Regions from separate parts of the Streptomyces sp. NPDC012508 genome, predicted to be linked through region 2. Evidence: predicted binding sites of a transcription regulator. Region 2 holds the regulator's gene; the other holds the start of a gene.
What was found. The regulator HrcA, encoded in region 2, represses chaperone genes, less so after heat shock. The targets are predictions, from matches to a motif close to TTNGCACTCNGNNNNNCNGAGTGCNAA.

Region 1 (7,692 bases), on a different contig from region 2:
TTCATCCGCTCGGGTGACGTGTGGACGGGCGCGGGGATCAGCGCCTGCCTCGACCTGTCCCTGGCCCTCGTCGCCGAGGACTTCGGCGAGACCGTCGCGCTGCGCGTCGCCCGGCAGCTCGTGATGTACCTGAAGCGCCCCAGCGGGCAGAGCCAGTTCAGCGTGCCCCTCGAACCGGTCTCCACGACCCGGCGGATCGAGGACCTCCGCCACCACATCACCCGCCACCTCGACGAACCGCTCACCGTCGACGACCTCGCCGCGTACGCGCACGTCAGCAGCCGCCAGCTCACCCGGATCTTCAAGGAGGAACTCGGCGTGACCCCGGGCGTCTACGTCGAGTCGGCGCGCGTCGAACGGGCCCGCGCAGCACTCGAAACCACCGACGCGACCCTGGAACGGATCGCGTCCACCTGCGGCTTCGGCACGACCGACACGCTGATCCGGGCGTTCCGACGCCGCCTCGACACGACCCCGACGGAGTACCGTCTCCGCTTCCGCACGAGCCCCGTGGATGATGCGCACCCACAGGGGCCCTAGTGGTGCATCCGGGCGCCCTTGAGCACCTTGTCGACGGCGTTGCGCGGCCCGTGGACGGCGAGCCCCACGAGATCCAGCCGGTCCGCCGGCACCGCCCGGACCGCCGCGCGGTTGTCCCGGTCGTTGCCGGTCGCGAAGAGCTCGGCGGTGAACACGGCGCGGGGCAGCGCCCGCGACAGGGCGCGGCCGTGCGCGGCGACCAGGGTCTCCTTCGTCCCCTCGAAGACGAGGACGGGCTGCCGGAACATGGGCAGGTACGGCGTGCCGTCGGCATCGGCGTACGGCTCGCCGATCACCTCGGGGAGCGCGGAGCCGAGGCCGCTGACCAGGAACGCGGTGACGTTCAGCCGCTGCCAGGTCTCCAGGTCCTCGCGCAGCAGGACGGCGATCTTGGTGTCGAAACGCACGGGAGCGTTGTCGGGGGTGGTCTCGGGGCTGTTCTCGGGGGTGGTCTCGGGGCTGTCGGGGGTGGTCTCGGCGCTGTTCGCGGGGCTGTTCTCGGTGGTCATACCCTGAGACTGCCTCTCGTCCCGCGGCCCCTTCTTGTACGTTCTTGGCATGGTGGCGCGTCAGGAGACACAGCACGAGGTCTCGGCGTGGCGCCCGACGGTCCCGGGCGTCGTGGAGGTCTTCCACGCCCACTTCACCGAGCACGCGTACCCGATGCACGTCCACGACGTGTGGACGCTGCTGATCGTCGACGACGGCGCGGTCCGCTACGACCTGAACCGGCGCGAGCACGGCACCCCGCACGACACGGTGTCCCTGCTCCCGCCCCACGTGCCGCACAACGGCTCACCCGCCACCGAGCAGGGCTTCCGCAAGCGGGTGGTCTACCTGGACCTCAGCCGCCTGGACGAGAGCCTCATCGGCGCCGCCGTCGACGGCCCCGACCTCGTCGACCCGCTGCTGCGCGCCCGGGTCGGGCAACTGCACGCGGCGCTCACGCACCGGAGCGACGAGCTGGAGGCGGAGAGCCGCCTCGCCCTGATCGCCGAACGCCTCCGCGGCCACCTGCGCCCCCGCCTAGCCGCCGTGCCGAGCCTCGGGGCGAAGGCCGCACGCGGCGTGGCCCACGACCTACGGGACCTCCTCGACGCGCGGCTGCGCGACGGCCTGACCCTGACCGAGGCGGCGAAGCTCGTACACGCGCACCCCACCCACCTGGTCCGCGCATTCACCTCGACGTTCGGCATCGCACCGCACCAGTACGTGACGTCCCGCCGCATCGCCGAAGCCCGCCGCCTCCTCCTGGCCGGCCGTCCGCCCTCGGAGGTGGCGTCGACGACGGGCTTCTACGACCAGTCCCACCTCACCCGGCACTTCCGGCGCCACGTCGGCACCACGCCCGGCCGCTACACCGGGGCCATGCGCACCGGGGCGGCCCGGTCATGGCGCTGAGCGGATCGGAAACCTCCACCGCAGCCGCCCGGCCGCGGGCCCCGCCCCCTACGCGACCCGCACCCGCCCGTACATCACCATGTCCCGCCGCTCCCCGCCCACTTCCTGCCAGGACCGCAGCAGCCCCTCCCGTACGTAACCGGCCCGCTCCGCCGTCCTCGCCGAGGCCTCGTTCCACGGTTCGACGAGCAACTGGAGGCGCGGGATGCCCAGTTCGTCCATCGCCCACGCGCTCAGCGCCGTGAGCGCCGCTCCCGCCGCTCCCTCACCGCGGCAGGAGGGGGCCACCCAGTAGCCGACCGTGGCGCGGCCCTCGGGGAGGTCGCGGAGCCAGAGGCCGATCATTCCCGCCGGGCGGTCGTCGCGGCGGCGGACGATGACGAAGGAGTACCCCGCGCCCGACTCCGAGCGGTGCCACTGGCGGCGGACGAACCCCTCGCCCTCCGCCTCCGAGTACACCGGAGGAACCGTGGTGGTCAGCGGGATGTACGGATCCGTCGAGGCCTCCTCCACGAGCGGCAGGTCCGCGCGTTCCCACGAGCGCAGGTCGTACGCCCCGGCCGACAGCCGCGGCACGTCCAGGCTCACATCGTCCCCAGGTAGGCCGCCAGGCGGTCGTACTCCTCCTTGACCCCCGCCTCCATCCCCGTCGCCAGCGCCTGGTCGCGGATCTCCGACGACGGCCAGATCGAGGTGCTGGTGAGCGCCGTGCCGCCGTCGGGCGTGTCGTCGAACGTGAGGGTGACGTGGACCGGGGGGCCGGGCATGAGCTCGAAGACCTCGGTGTAGACGAGGCGCTCGTTCGGGACGATCTCCTCGTACGTGCCGGAGAAGACGATCTCCCGTCCGTCGGGGGCCTTCTGGCCCCAGCGCCACGCGCCGCCGATCCGGAGGTCGATGTCGGAGATCACGGTCGGCAGGGCGGCCACGCCGTACCACTGCCGTACATGCTCGGGTTTCGTCCACGCCTCCCAGACACGGGCGGGCGGGGCGTCGAAGGTCCGGGTGATGACCAGCTCGCGGTCGGTCGGTGTCGTCAGCAGCGTGATCATGGATCGCTCCCGCCTTCCGAGAGGCTCCGCTTCCGGGAGGGGCTGACCGCCCCCACCCCACCAGCATCACCCCGAACGACCGAGGGCGGCACCCCCAGCAGGGAGTGCCGCCCTCGGTCGCGTACAGCGAGGAACTACCGAGCCGAGGCTCAGAAGTCCATGTCACCGCCCGGCATGCCACCCGGGGCGGCCGCGCCGGCCTTCTCGGGCTTGTCGGCGATGACGGCCTCGGTGGTCAGGAACAGCGCGGCGATGGAGGCCGCGTTCTGCAGGGCGGAACGCGTCACCTTCGCCGGGTCGATGATGCCCTCGGCGATGAGGTCCACGTACTCGTTGGTCGCGGCGTTCAGGCCGTGACCGACGGGCAGGTTGCGGACCTTCTCCGCCACGACGCCACCCTCGAGGCCGGCGTTGACGGCGATCTGCTTCAGCGGGGCCTCCAGGGCCAGCTTCACGATCGCGGCACCGGTGGCCTCGTCGCCCGAGAGGTCGGCCTCGAGCTTCTCGAAGACGTTGGAGGCCTGGAGCAGGGCCACGCCACCACCGGCGACGATGCCCTCCTCGACGGCCGCCTTCGCGTTGCGGACGGCGTCCTCGATGCGGTGCTTGCGCTCCTTGAGCTCGACCTCGGTCGCGGCACCGGCCTTGATGACCGCAACACCGCCGGCGAGCTTCGCCAGGCGCTCCTGCAGCTTCTCGCGGTCGTAGTCGCTGTCCGAGTTCTCGATCTCGGCGCGGATCTGGTTGACGCGACCGGCGACCTGCTCGCTGTCACCGGCACCGTCGACGATCGTGGTCTCGTCCTTGGTGATGACGACCTTGCGGGCGCGGCCCAGCAGGTCCAGGCCGGCGTTCTCGAGCTTGAGACCGACCTCCTCGGAGATGACCGTGCCGCCCGTGAGGATGGCGATGTCGTTCAGCATGGCCTTGCGGCGGTCGCCGAAGCCCGGAGCCTTGACCGCGACGGACTTGAAGGTGCCGCGGATCTTGTTGACGACCAGGGTCGACAGGGCCTCGCCCTCGACGTCCTCGGCGATGATCAGCAGCGGCTTGCCCGACTGCATGACCTTCTCCAGGAGCGGGAGCAGGTCCTTCACGGAGGAGATCTTGGAGTTGACGATCAGGATGTACGGGTCGTCCAGGGACGCCTCCATACGCTCCATGTCGGTGGCGAAGTACGCCGAGATGTAGCCCTTGTCGAAGCGCATACCCTCGGTGAGCTCCAGCTCCAGACCGAAGGTCTGGGACTCCTCGACGGTGATGACGCCTTCCTTGCCGACCTTGTCCATCGCCTCGGCGATGAGCTCGCCGATCTGGGTGTCGGCGGCGGAGATGGAGGCCGTGGAAGCGATCTGCTCCTTGGTCTCGACATCCTTCGCCTGCTCCAGCAGGGCGCCGGAGACGGCCTCGACGGCCTTCTCGATGCCGCGCTTGAGGGCCATCGGGTTGGCGCCGGCCGCCACGTTGCGCAGGCCCTCGCGGACGAGCGCCTGGGCGAGGACGGTCGCGGTGGTCGTACCGTCACCGGCGACGTCGTCCGTCTTCTTGGCGACTTCCTTGACCAGCTCGGCGCCGATCTTCTCGTACGGGTCCTCGAGCTCGATCTCCTTGGCGATGGACACACCATCGTTGGTGATCGTGGGGGCGCCCCACTTCTTCTCGAGGACGACGTTCCGGCCCTTGGGGCCAAGGGTGACCTTGACGGCGTCGGCGAGCTGGTTCATCCCGCGCTCGAGACCGCGCCGTGCCTCCTCGTCGAACGCGATGATCTTGGCCATGTGAAGTGGTCCTCCCGGACATGGGGTGGATAACGCTCCAGGACCGCGCCGACGCCCGCGACGGACGGCCTGCGTGCCCTGTGGTTCCTTGCCCCACCTGGCCGCGGACCTCGTCTGCCCGATCCTCGTAAGCACTCTCACCTTCAGAGTGCTAACGCCAATGATTAGCACTCGGCCCATGCGAGTGCAAGCGACTCCCGCAGATCGAGAGACGACCCGCGCCACCTCCCGCGCACGCACGAGGGGTCCGCATCCTGGTCAGGATGCGGACCCCTCGGCGTGAGAACGCGTGAGTGCGTACGTGGTGGCCGATCGCGCCGTGCTCAGACGGCGAGCTTGACCATGTCCGCCTGCGGACCCTTCTGGCCCTGCGAGATCTCGAACTCGACCCGCTGACCCTCTTCAAGGGTGCGGTAGCCGTCCATCTGGATCGCGCTGTAGTGGACGAATACATCCGCACCACCGTCGACCGCGATGAAGCCGTAGCCCTTCTCCGCGTTGAACCACTTGACGGTGCCCTGAGCCATGCCTAACTCCCCTATTACTGGCCCTTGCGCGGGACCCGCACTTCGCGGGACCCGGGTCAGACCCTGCGCCGGAACGCGTCGACCGCGGCTGAATGTATCTGCCCAACTGCCCTCTGCAACAGGTCAATCGGGCGAGAATTCTGGGCATGGCGTAAAGGAGAATTGCGGAGAATTCACTGAATTCCGGGGCAAGTCGGGCCCGGCAAAGTGCGCAGAAGGTACACAACACTCGAACACTTTGGCTGCTTCTTGTCGGGCGCGGACGCATTCTCATATGCGTCTGGCACAAGCAGCGAGGGAAGGCCGGGGGGACTTCCCCAACTCTACCGCGCTCAACCATGCAGAATTGCCCCCTCCGCTTCTCTCGCGGAGGGGGCAACTCGGTTACGCCGGGTAACAGGGGGCCGGAAGGCTCAGCAACCGCCGGCCACCGCGGGGATGATCGAGACGCCCGCGCCGTCCGGCGTCGCCGTCTCCAGGCCCTGCTCGAACCGGACGTCGTCGTCGTTGACGTACACGTTCACGAAGCGGCGCAGCTTGCCCTGGTCGTCCAGGACGCGGGCCGCGATGCCCGCGTGGTTCTTCTCCAGGTCGGCGATGACCTCGGACAGGGTCGCGCCCTCGGCGGCGACCTCGGCCTGGCCGCCGGTGTACGTGCGGAGGATGGTGGGGATGCGGACCTTCACGCTCATGGGTTGATCACCTTCGGTGGCTACGGGGCGGGTGCGGGGCGGGCGGGGACGGAGGAGCGGGGCGGCGGCCGGAGCGGCCGGAGCACCGGCCGCCCCCGCACCACGGCGGTCGCGGGCGTCAGCCCGCCAGGCCGGCTTCGCGGAACGCGTCCAGGCTCGGGCGGATCGTCGCGGTCGCCTGCGAGGTATCGGCCACCGCGTCCAGCGTCTTGAGGCCGTCACCCGTGTTGAGCACGACCGTGGTGAGGGCCGGGTCGATGAGGCCGGCCTCGACCAGCTTCTTCGTCACGCCGACCGTCACACCGCCCGCCGTCTCGGCGAAGATGCCCTCCGTACGGGCCAGGATCTTGATCGCCTCGACGACCTGCTCGTCGTCGACGTCCTCCACCGCGCCACCCGTGCGGCGCGCGATGTCGAGGACGTACGGGCCGTCGGCCGGGTTGCCGATGGCGAGCGACTTGGCGATGGTGTTCGGCTTCTGGGGCCGTACGACGTCGTGACCGGCCTTGAAGGCCGCCGACACCGGCGAGCAGCCCTCGGCCTGCGCGCCGAAGATCTTGTACGGCTTGTCCTCGACCAGGCCCAGCTTGATGAGCTCCTGCAGACCCTTGTCGATCTTGGTGAGCTGCGAGCCGGAGGCGATCGGGATCACCAGCTGATCCGGGATCACCCAGCCGAGCTGCTCACAGATCTCGTACGCAAGCGTCTTGGAGCCCTCGCCGTAGTACGGCCGCAGGTTGACGTTGACGAAGCCCCAGCCCTCGCCCAGCGGGTCGCCGATGAGCTCCGAGCAGAAGCGGTTGACGTCGTCGTAGTTGCCCTCGATGCCGACGAGCTCGCCGCCGTAGACGGCGGCCATGACGACCTTGCCCTGCTCCAGGTCGTGCGGGATGAACACGCAGGAGCGGAAGCCGGCGCGGGCGGCGGCGGCGCCGACGGCGCCGGCCAGGTTGCCGGTGGAGGAGCAGGACAGGGTGGTGAAGCCGAAGGCGCGGGCGGCCTCGAGGGCCTGGGCGACGACGCGGTCCTTGAAGGAGTGCGTCGGGTTGCCGGAGTCGTCCTTGACGAAGAGCTTGCCGGGCTCGACACCGAGCTCGCGGGCGAGGTTGTCGGCCTGGACGAGCTTGGTCCAGCCGGGGTTCAGGTTCGGCTTCTCGGCGACGTCGGCCGGGACGGGCAGCAGCGGGGCGTAGCGCCAGATGTTGGCGGGGCCGGCCTCGATCTGCTTGCGCAGCGCCTCGGGGTCACCGGTGGGGAGGTCGTACGCGACTTCGAGCGGGCCGAAACAGAGCTCGCAGGCGAAGATCGGGCCGAGCGGGAAGACTTCACCGCATTCCCGGCAGGAAAGGCCGGAAGCGGGACCGAGATCGACGGTCCGGGAGGTTTCGGTGGAAACAGTCTGTACAGCCATGGAGGCGAGGCCCTTTCTCCTCATCTTTCCCATGACGAATGTCGTCATGAGACGGATTTGGCACCTTCCCTAGCCGGGAGCCTCGCTGGCGCGTTGTCTACGCGGACGAGACCGACTGGAGGGTTGCCGGGGCTTCAACGGGCCGTTTCCCTCTGCCCCTCTGGATGAGCGGTATTCGATTGTGTGAAGCGGTTGTGGGACGCGGGCGGGACCCCGACATGCATCGGGCATCCGCGTTGTTCAAGACTGTAACCGAAGGCCCGGAGGGTTGAACCTGCCGTCCGAACCGCG
Region 2 (7,692 bases):
GATCTGCTTCGCCGCGCCCAGCAGGTCCTTCATGTTGATCATGCGTACGGTGCCGGTGCGGGCGGAGTCGAGGAGCGCGGACTCGGCGGCCGTATCGCAGAGATGGGCGAGGTCGGCACCGGAGAAGTCCTCGGTGACCTTGACGAGTCTGCCGAGGTCGACCGACTCGATGGGGCGTTCGCGCAGGTGGTAGTGGAGGATCGCCTCGCGGGCCGGGGCGTCGGGCGGCAGGACGAGCAGGGTCCGGTCGAGGCGGCCGGGGCGGCGCAGCGCGAGGTCCACGTCCCAGGGGACGTTGGTGGCGGCGAGCACGAAGACGCCCTCGTTCTCCGCCCCGTCGATGCCGTCGAGCTCGGTGAGGAGCTGGTTGACGACGTTGCGCAGCCCGCCGTGGTGCGTATGGGAGCGCTTGGCGCCGAGGGCGTCCAGCTCGTCGAGGAAGACGACGCAGGGTGCCTGGGCGCGGGCGCTCTCGAAGAAGTCGTGGACGTTCTTCTCGGACGTGCCGAGATACATGTCGAGGATGTCGGAGAGCGAGATCGACATGAAGCTCGCCCCGAGTTCACCGGCGACGGCGCGCGCGATGAAGGTCTTGCCGCAGCCGGGCGGGCCGTAGAGGAGGAGGCCGCCGCGCAGGGACTTGCCGTAGAGCTTGCGGAGTTCGGGGTTGCGCATGGGGGCGAGGAAGGCGGCCTCCAGGCGGTCCTTGACCTCCTGCATGCCACCGACGTCGGCGAGGCGTACGGAGCCGGGGGCGTCGACGTCCCAGGCGGAGGCGTCCCCTGGGTCGCCGCTGCCGTCGGCGGTGAGCGGCTGCTCCAGGTCGTCGCCGGTACCGCTGCCGCTCTGGACGAACCGGGGCCCGACGAGATCCCCGACCTCCTGCTCGGCCGCTTGCCAGTCGAAGGGGGAGGGAGGGGCGGGGGTCCCGGGGACGGCCGGGGCGGCGTCGGCGACTGGGGCCGCGTCGGCGGCGGGGGCCGTGGCGGCCGCGGGGGCTTCCTCGGCCGCGCGGGCCGTGTCGGCCGTGGGGGCTACCTGGGCCGGGGCGGGCAGTCCCATCGCGCGGACCATCAGCGCGCGGGCCGCCTCGTCGCCCGGCGCGTGCTGGAGCGCGACCGCGGCCTCGGTGACGGCCTCGTCGCCCCGCCCCTCGGCGAGCAGCAGTTCGGCGAAGTGGAGCCGCAGGGGCACGTCTTCGGGCGCGGCGGCGACCGCGACGCGCAGGCTACGGATCAGGGGAGACTCGTCGGACATGCGGTCACCCTATGAACCGACCCGCCTCACGCGCCCACCGGGTTCCCGGAATTCCGGTTGCCGGACCCCCGGGTTCCCGGCATAGCGTGCGCAGATGAGTCGACGAGAACGCGTACCGCGCAGGCTGGTGGTGGACGGCACGGTCTGGCTCTGGTCGGTCGGGCATCTGCATCCGCCCTGCCGGGAACTGCTGACCCTGCGCCGCGCCGACGCCCCGCACGCCCAACTGCGCCTGGTCTTCCAGGAGGGCCCGGGCCGGGTGACGCAGGGCGGGTACATGGGCGCCGGTCAGGTCGCGGACACCAAGGACGGCTACCTCAACCTCAACGAGCCCGGGGTGGTGCGCCGTTTCCTCGACGAGGCCACGAAACGCGACCTCCTCCCGACGACCCACGGCCTCCACGAGACGGACTGCTGGCCGCTGTTCGACGCGCTGGTGTCAGCCTGAGTGGCGCGCTCTACTCGGCGTCGAGCTGATGGTCGGCCCAGACGTAGCTCGCGGGGAGCAAGTCGGTGATGAGGACGGTTCGGACGCGCTCGTGTTCGCCGACGATGACCTTGAGGGTGGGGAAGTAGTCGAGGAGGACCTGACGGCACCGGCCGCACGGGGGCACTACCCCCCGGTCACGGTCGCCCACGGCGACGATCGTGTCCAGCTCGTACGCGCCCTGGGCGGCTGCCGCGCCGATGAGGACCAGCTCGGCGCACGGGCCTCCCGTGAAGTGGTAGGCGTTCACCGCGGTGATGATCCGGCCGTCCAGCGCACGGGCCGCGGCCGCCATGGTGTGGTTGTCGCCCCGGCAGCGAGTGCGAGCGAGGTGCGCCGCGGCCTGGATGAGTTCGTGGTCGACGGGGTGGATCTGCTCGGTCATCTTCTCTGCCCCTAGCTCCAGCGGCCCGTACGGCCGAGGAGCAGCGCGGTGGCCGCCGTACCGGCCGTGGAGGTACGCAGAACGCTGCGGCCCAGCCGGTACGGCTTCGCGCCCGCCGCCTCGAACGCCGCCAACTCCTCGGGCGAGACGCCCCCTTCGGGCCCGACGACGAGCACGATCTCGCCACCGGCGGGAAGGGGCGCGTCGGCGAGCGCGCCGCTCGGGTGGTCCCGGTCCTCGTGCAGGACGGCGGCGAAGTCGGCGCCCGCGAGGAGCGTGGCGACCTGCTTGGTGGTCATCGCGTCGGCGACCTCGGGGAAGCGCGTGCGGCGCGACTGCTTCCCCGCCTCGCGCGCGGTCGCCCGCCACTTGGCGAGCGCCTTCAGACCGCGGTCGCCCTTCCACTGCGTGATGCAGCGGGACGCGGCCCAGGGCACGATCGCGTCGACGCCGGTCTCCGTCATGATCTCGACGGCCAACTCGCCCCGGTCGCCCTTCGGCAGAGCCTGGACGACGGTGATACGGGGAGCGGGCTCGGGATCCTCGTACGCTCCCGAGACCTGGACCGTCAGCTGGTCCTTGCCCTCGGCGGTGAGCACGACGCAGTCGGCCCAGGCGCCCCGCCCGTCCGTGAGGACGAGCTCCTCTCCCTCGCGCATCCGCTTCACGGAGACGGCGTGGCGGCCCTCGGGACCGTCGAGGAGGAAGGTGCCGGGGCCGGGGACGGCCTCGACGACGAAGACGGGTGCGGTCATGAGGCGCTCCTGTGGGCCTGCGCGGTGAGTGCGGTGTCGAGTTCGGCGGCCAGCACCTCGACCAGCTGGCCGGCCGGGAGATCGCGGGCCAGCCGGTGTCCCTGGCCGGCCCACAGGGCCATGCCCTGCGCGTCGCCCGCGGTGGCGGCGGCTTTGCGGAGGGGCGCGGTGAGGTGGTGGATCTCGGGGTAGGCGGCGGGGGCATACGGCCCGTGCTCGCGCATGAAGCGGTTGACGAGCCCGCGCGCCGGGCGGCCGGAGAAGGCCCGGGTGAGCTCGGTGCGGACGAAGAGGGGGTTGGTCAGGGCCTGCTTGTGCAGCGTGTGCGCGCCCGACTCGGGGCACACGAGGAACGCGGTGCCGAGCTGGGCGGCGTCGGCCCCCGCGGCGAGGACCGCGGCGATCTGCGCCCCGCGCATGATCCCGCCGGCCGCGACGATCGGCAGCCGCACGGCCTCCCGGACCTGGGTGATGAGCGTGAGGAGTCCGGTCCCTGCGAGCGCGGCGTCCGGGTCGTCGCGGTGCGTGCCCTGGTGTCCGCCGGCCTCCACGCCCTGCACGCAGACCGCGTCGGCGCCGGCCCGCTGGGCGGCCTGGGCCTCGTCGGGCGAGGTGACGGTGACGATCGTGTACGTACCGGCGCGGGCGAAGGCGTGGAACGTGTCCCGGTCGGGGCAGCCGAAGGTGAACGAGACGACGGGGACCGGGTCTTCGAGCAGGATCGCGAGCTTGGCGTCGTAGGCGTCGTCGCGCCCGTTGTCGGGGTCGCCGAGGGACGTCTCGTACCAGGTGGCCTCGCCGGCGAGCTGGTGCCGGTACACCTCGACGGCCGCGGGGTCGCCCGGCTGCCCGCCGGGCGGCATGAAGAGGTTGACGCCGAAGGGCTGCCCGGTCAGCCCGCGCACCTGCTTGATCTCCTGGTACAGCCCGCCGGCGGTCTTGTACCCCCCGGCGAGGAACCCGAGCCCGCCGGCCTCGCACACGGCCCCTACGAGCTCCGGGCAGGACGCTCCACCCGCCATGGGGGCCTGCACGATCGGGTATCGGGAGAGATCGTTCAGCGCGGTGGACATGCAGGCATCGTGTCATACGGAAGGGCGGCATCCGCCCTGCGGATACCGCCCTTCCAGGCACGACACGACCGGTCCTACCGGCCGTTGAACGCGTCCTTCAACCGCGAGAACAGCCCCTGCTGCCCCGGCTGGAACTGACCTGTCGGCCGCTCCTCGCCGCGCAGCTTCGCCAGTTCGCGCAGCAGCCGCTCCTGCTCGGCGTCGAGCTTCGACGGCGTCGTCACCTCGACGTGCACGATCAGGTCGCCACGGCCGCCACCGCGCAGGTGCGTGATGCCGCGCCCGTGCAGCGGGATCGACTGGCCGGACTGGGTGCCCGGGCGGATGTCGACCTCCTCCACCCCGTCGAGCGTCTGCAACGGCACCTTCGTGCCGAGGGCACCCGCCGTCATCGGGATGGTGACCGTGCAGTGCAGGTCGTCGCCCCGCCGCTGGAAGGTCTCGTGCGGGACCTCGTGGATCTCGACGTACAGGTCGCCGGCGGGGCCGCCGCCGGGGCCGACCTCGCCTTCGCCCGCGAGCTGGATGCGTGTGCCGTTGTCGACACCGGCCGGGATCTTCACGGTGAGCGTGCGCCGCGAGCGGACCCGTCCGTCGCCCGCGCACTCGGGGCACGGGGTCGGGACGACGGTGCCGAAGCCCTGGCACTGGGGGCAGGGGCGCGAGGTCATGACCTGGCCCAGGAAGGACCGCGTGACCTGCGAGACCTCACCGCGGCCGCGGCACATGTCACAGGTCTGGGCGGACGTGCCGGGCGCGGCGCCCTCGCCCGAACAGGTCGTACAGACGACGGCCGTGTCGACCTGGATGTCCTTGGTCGTGCCGAAGGCGGCCTCGTTGAGGTCGATCTCCAGCCGGATCATGGCGTCCTGGCCGCGGCGCGTGCGCGAGCGCGGCCCGCGCTGCGACGCCGTACCGAAGAACGCGTCCATGATGTCCGAGAAGTTCCCGAAGCCGCCCTGGCCGAAGCCACCGGCTCCACCGCCGCCGCCGGACGCGGACAGCGGGTCGCCGCCGAGGTCGTAGACCTGCTTCTTCTGCGGGTCCGACAGCACCTCGTAGGCGGCGTTGATCTCCTTGAACCGCTCCTGCGTCTTCGGATCGGGATTGACATCCGGGTGCAGCTCGCGGGCGAGCCGCCGGAATGCCTTCTTGATCTCGTCCTGGGACGCGTCGCGGCGTACGCCGAGTACGGCGTAGTAGTCCGTGGCCACTTACGACTCCGCCAGGATCTGTCCGACGTAACGTGCCACTGCGCGTACCGCTCCCATCGTTCCGGGGTAGTCCATGCGGGTCGGTCCGACCACGCCGAGTTTGGCGACTGCCTCGTCGCCCGAACCGTAGCCGACCGCGACGACGGACGTGGAGGTGAGGCCCTCATGGGCGTTCTCGTGCCCGATCCGTACGGTCATGCCCGAGTCCTTGGCCTCGCCCAGCAGCTTGAGGAGCACGACCTGCTCCTCAAGGGCTTCGAGGACGGGCCTGATCGTGAGGGGGAAGTCATGGCCGAAGCGGGTGAGATTGGCGGTGCCGCCGATCATCAGCCGCTCCTCATGCTCCTCCACCAGGGTTTCGAGCAGGGTCGCGAGCACGGTCGAGACCGTGCCGCGGTCCTCCGTCTCCTCGAAGGACTCCGGAAGATCCTGCACCAATTGCGGCACGTCCGCGAAACGGCGGCCGACGACCCGGCTGTTGAGCCGGGCGCGCAGGTCCGCGAGTGAGGTCTCGCCGAACGGTGCCGGGCAGTCGATGACGCGCTGCTCGACCCGGCCGGTGTCCGTGATCAGCACGAGCATCAGCCGGGCGGGGGCCAGCGAGAGCAGCTCCACGTGCCGGACCGTCGAGCGCGTCAGCGACGGGTACTGCACGACGGCGACCTGGCGGGTCAGCTGCGCGAGCAGCCGGACCGTACGCCCGACGACGTCGTCGAGGTCGACGGCTCCGTCGAGGAAGTTGTGGATCGCACGCCGCTCGGGCGTCGACAGAGGCTTGACGCCGGCGAGCCGGTCGACGAAGAGCCGGTAGCCCTTGTCGGTCGGGATACGTCCGGCGCTGGTGTGAGGCTGGGCGATATAGCCCTCGTCCTCCAGGACGGCCATGTCGTTGCGCACGGTGGCGGGCGAGACGCCGAGCTTGTGGCGCTCCGTGAGCGCCTTGGAGCCGACCGGCTCCTCCGTCCCGACATAGTCCTGGACGATGGCGCGCAGCACCTCGAGTCTGCGTTCGCTGAGCATCGCGCACACCTCCAGCTGTCGTATCGGTTGCTCCGCATTTGGCACTCGCCCTGTTCGAGTGCCAGGAATCCCCCGGCCAGTGTACGGCGGCGGGCATCGCTCCTGGCAAGGAGGCCGCTCGGAGGTCGCGTCGTTGCGGATAGCGTCGCGGTATGGATGCCGATTGGGAAGAGTACGGCTGGGAGCGGCTCGGTAACGGGGTGGGGAGGCGGCGGCTGCCCGGCTGGGACGCCACGGTGGGCCTGGTCATCGGCGAGGAGGCCGTCCTCCTGTACGACACGGGCTCGACGCTCGCCGAGGGCGCGGAGCTGCGGGCTCAGGCGGAGGCGCTCACGGGCGGCCGGAGAGTGACGCACATCGCACTGAGCCACCCCCATTTCGATCATGTGCTGGGCACGGCGGTGTTCGCGGGGGCGGAGGTGTTCGGCGCGGTGGGCGTGGACGAGCTGCTGCGACGGGAGCGGGACGCGCTGCGGGAGGACGCGGTACGGCAAGGGGTGGAGGAGTGGGCAGCCGCGGAGGCGGCCGACATGCTCGTGGCGCCGCACCACTCGGTCTCCGGGGAGTGGACGCTCGACCTGGGGGGCCGCCAGGTGCTGCTGGCGAACATCGGCCCGGGCCACACGGCGCACGATCTGGCGCTCTTCGTGCCCGGCGTGCCGGAGGTCGTCTTCTGCGGCGATCTGGTGGAGGAGTCGGGAGAGCCCCAGGCGGGCCCGGACGCGCTGCCGTCACGCTGGCCGGCGGCCCTGGACCGGCTGCTGGCGCTGGGCGGGGAGGGCGCGGTGTACGTGCCGGGGCACGGGGCGGTGGTGGACGCGGCCTTCGTACGGCGCCAGCGCGATGAGCTGGCACGGCGCTTCTCCGTCGCATAACGTCGCCCGAATGCGCAGCTACAACCCGGACCTGACGCCCCCTTGGAAGCGATCCGCCCCGGTGCCGGAGGTACCGGCGGAGGTGGACCTCGTGGTGGAGGAGGTCTCCACGGGCTTCTGCGGGGCGGTGATCCGCTGCGAGGCGGGCACGGTGACCCTGGAGGACCGCTTCGGCAAGCACCGCGTGTTCCCGATGGAACCGCGGGGCTTCCTGCTGGAGGGCAAGGTGGTCACGCTGACCCGCCCTTCGGCCACCCCGACGCGCCCCACTCGTACGGCCTCGGGCTCGGTCGCCGTCCCGGGCGCGCGGGCCCGGGTGGCGCGGGCCGGCCGGATCTACGTGGAGGGCCGGCACGACGCGGAGCTGGTGGAGCGGGTCTGGGGCGACGACCTGCGGATCGAGGGCGTGGTGGTGGAGTACCTGGAGGGCATCGACGACCTCCCGGCGATCGTCGCGGACTTCGCCCCGGCGGCGGACGCACGGCTGGGCATCCTGGTCGACCACCTGGTGCCGGGCTCGAAGGAGTCCCGCATCGCGGCACAGGTCTCGTCCCCGGACGTCCTGATCGTGGGCCACCCGTACATCGACGTCTGGGAGGCGGTGAAACCGTCGTCGGTGGGCATCG

Region 1: groL (chaperonin GroEL) is a predicted target of HrcA. The motif match lies at 4,936-4,962, and genes of this name have one in related genera.

Annotation. Positions count from the first base shown of each region.
Region 1 is NZ_JBIBEO010000012.1:87,831-95,522, forward strand. It holds gene ACFY8U_RS34190 (GlxA family transcriptional regulator) at 1-540, shown strand, start outside; gene ACFY8U_RS34195 (DUF2000 family protein) at 537-1,100, opposite strand; gene ACFY8U_RS34200 (AraC family transcriptional regulator) at 1,099-1,941, shown strand; gene ACFY8U_RS34205 (GNAT family N-acetyltransferase) at 1,990-2,529, opposite strand; gene ACFY8U_RS34210 (SRPBCC family protein) at 2,526-2,993, opposite strand; gene groL (chaperonin GroEL) at 3,143-4,771, opposite strand; gene ACFY8U_RS34220 (cold-shock protein) at 5,095-5,298, opposite strand; gene ACFY8U_RS34225 (MoaD/ThiS family protein) at 5,712-5,990, opposite strand; gene thrC (threonine synthase) at 6,109-7,401, opposite strand; SAM riboswitch class I at 7,419-7,572, opposite strand.
Region 2 is NZ_JBIBEO010000005.1:508,590-516,281, reverse strand. It holds gene ACFY8U_RS19780 (AAA family ATPase) at 1-1,257, opposite strand, end outside; gene ACFY8U_RS19775 (hypothetical protein) at 1,352-1,705, shown strand; gene ACFY8U_RS19770 (cytidine deaminase family protein) at 1,716-2,129, opposite strand; gene ACFY8U_RS19765 (16S rRNA (uracil(1498)-N(3))-methyltransferase) at 2,141-2,884, opposite strand; gene ACFY8U_RS19760 (nitronate monooxygenase) at 2,881-3,957, opposite strand; gene dnaJ (molecular chaperone DnaJ) at 4,032-5,171, opposite strand; gene hrcA (heat-inducible transcriptional repressor HrcA) at 5,172-6,191, opposite strand; gene ACFY8U_RS19745 (MBL fold metallo-hydrolase) at 6,344-7,066, shown strand; gene ACFY8U_RS19740 (DUF3097 domain-containing protein) at 7,077-7,692, shown strand, end outside.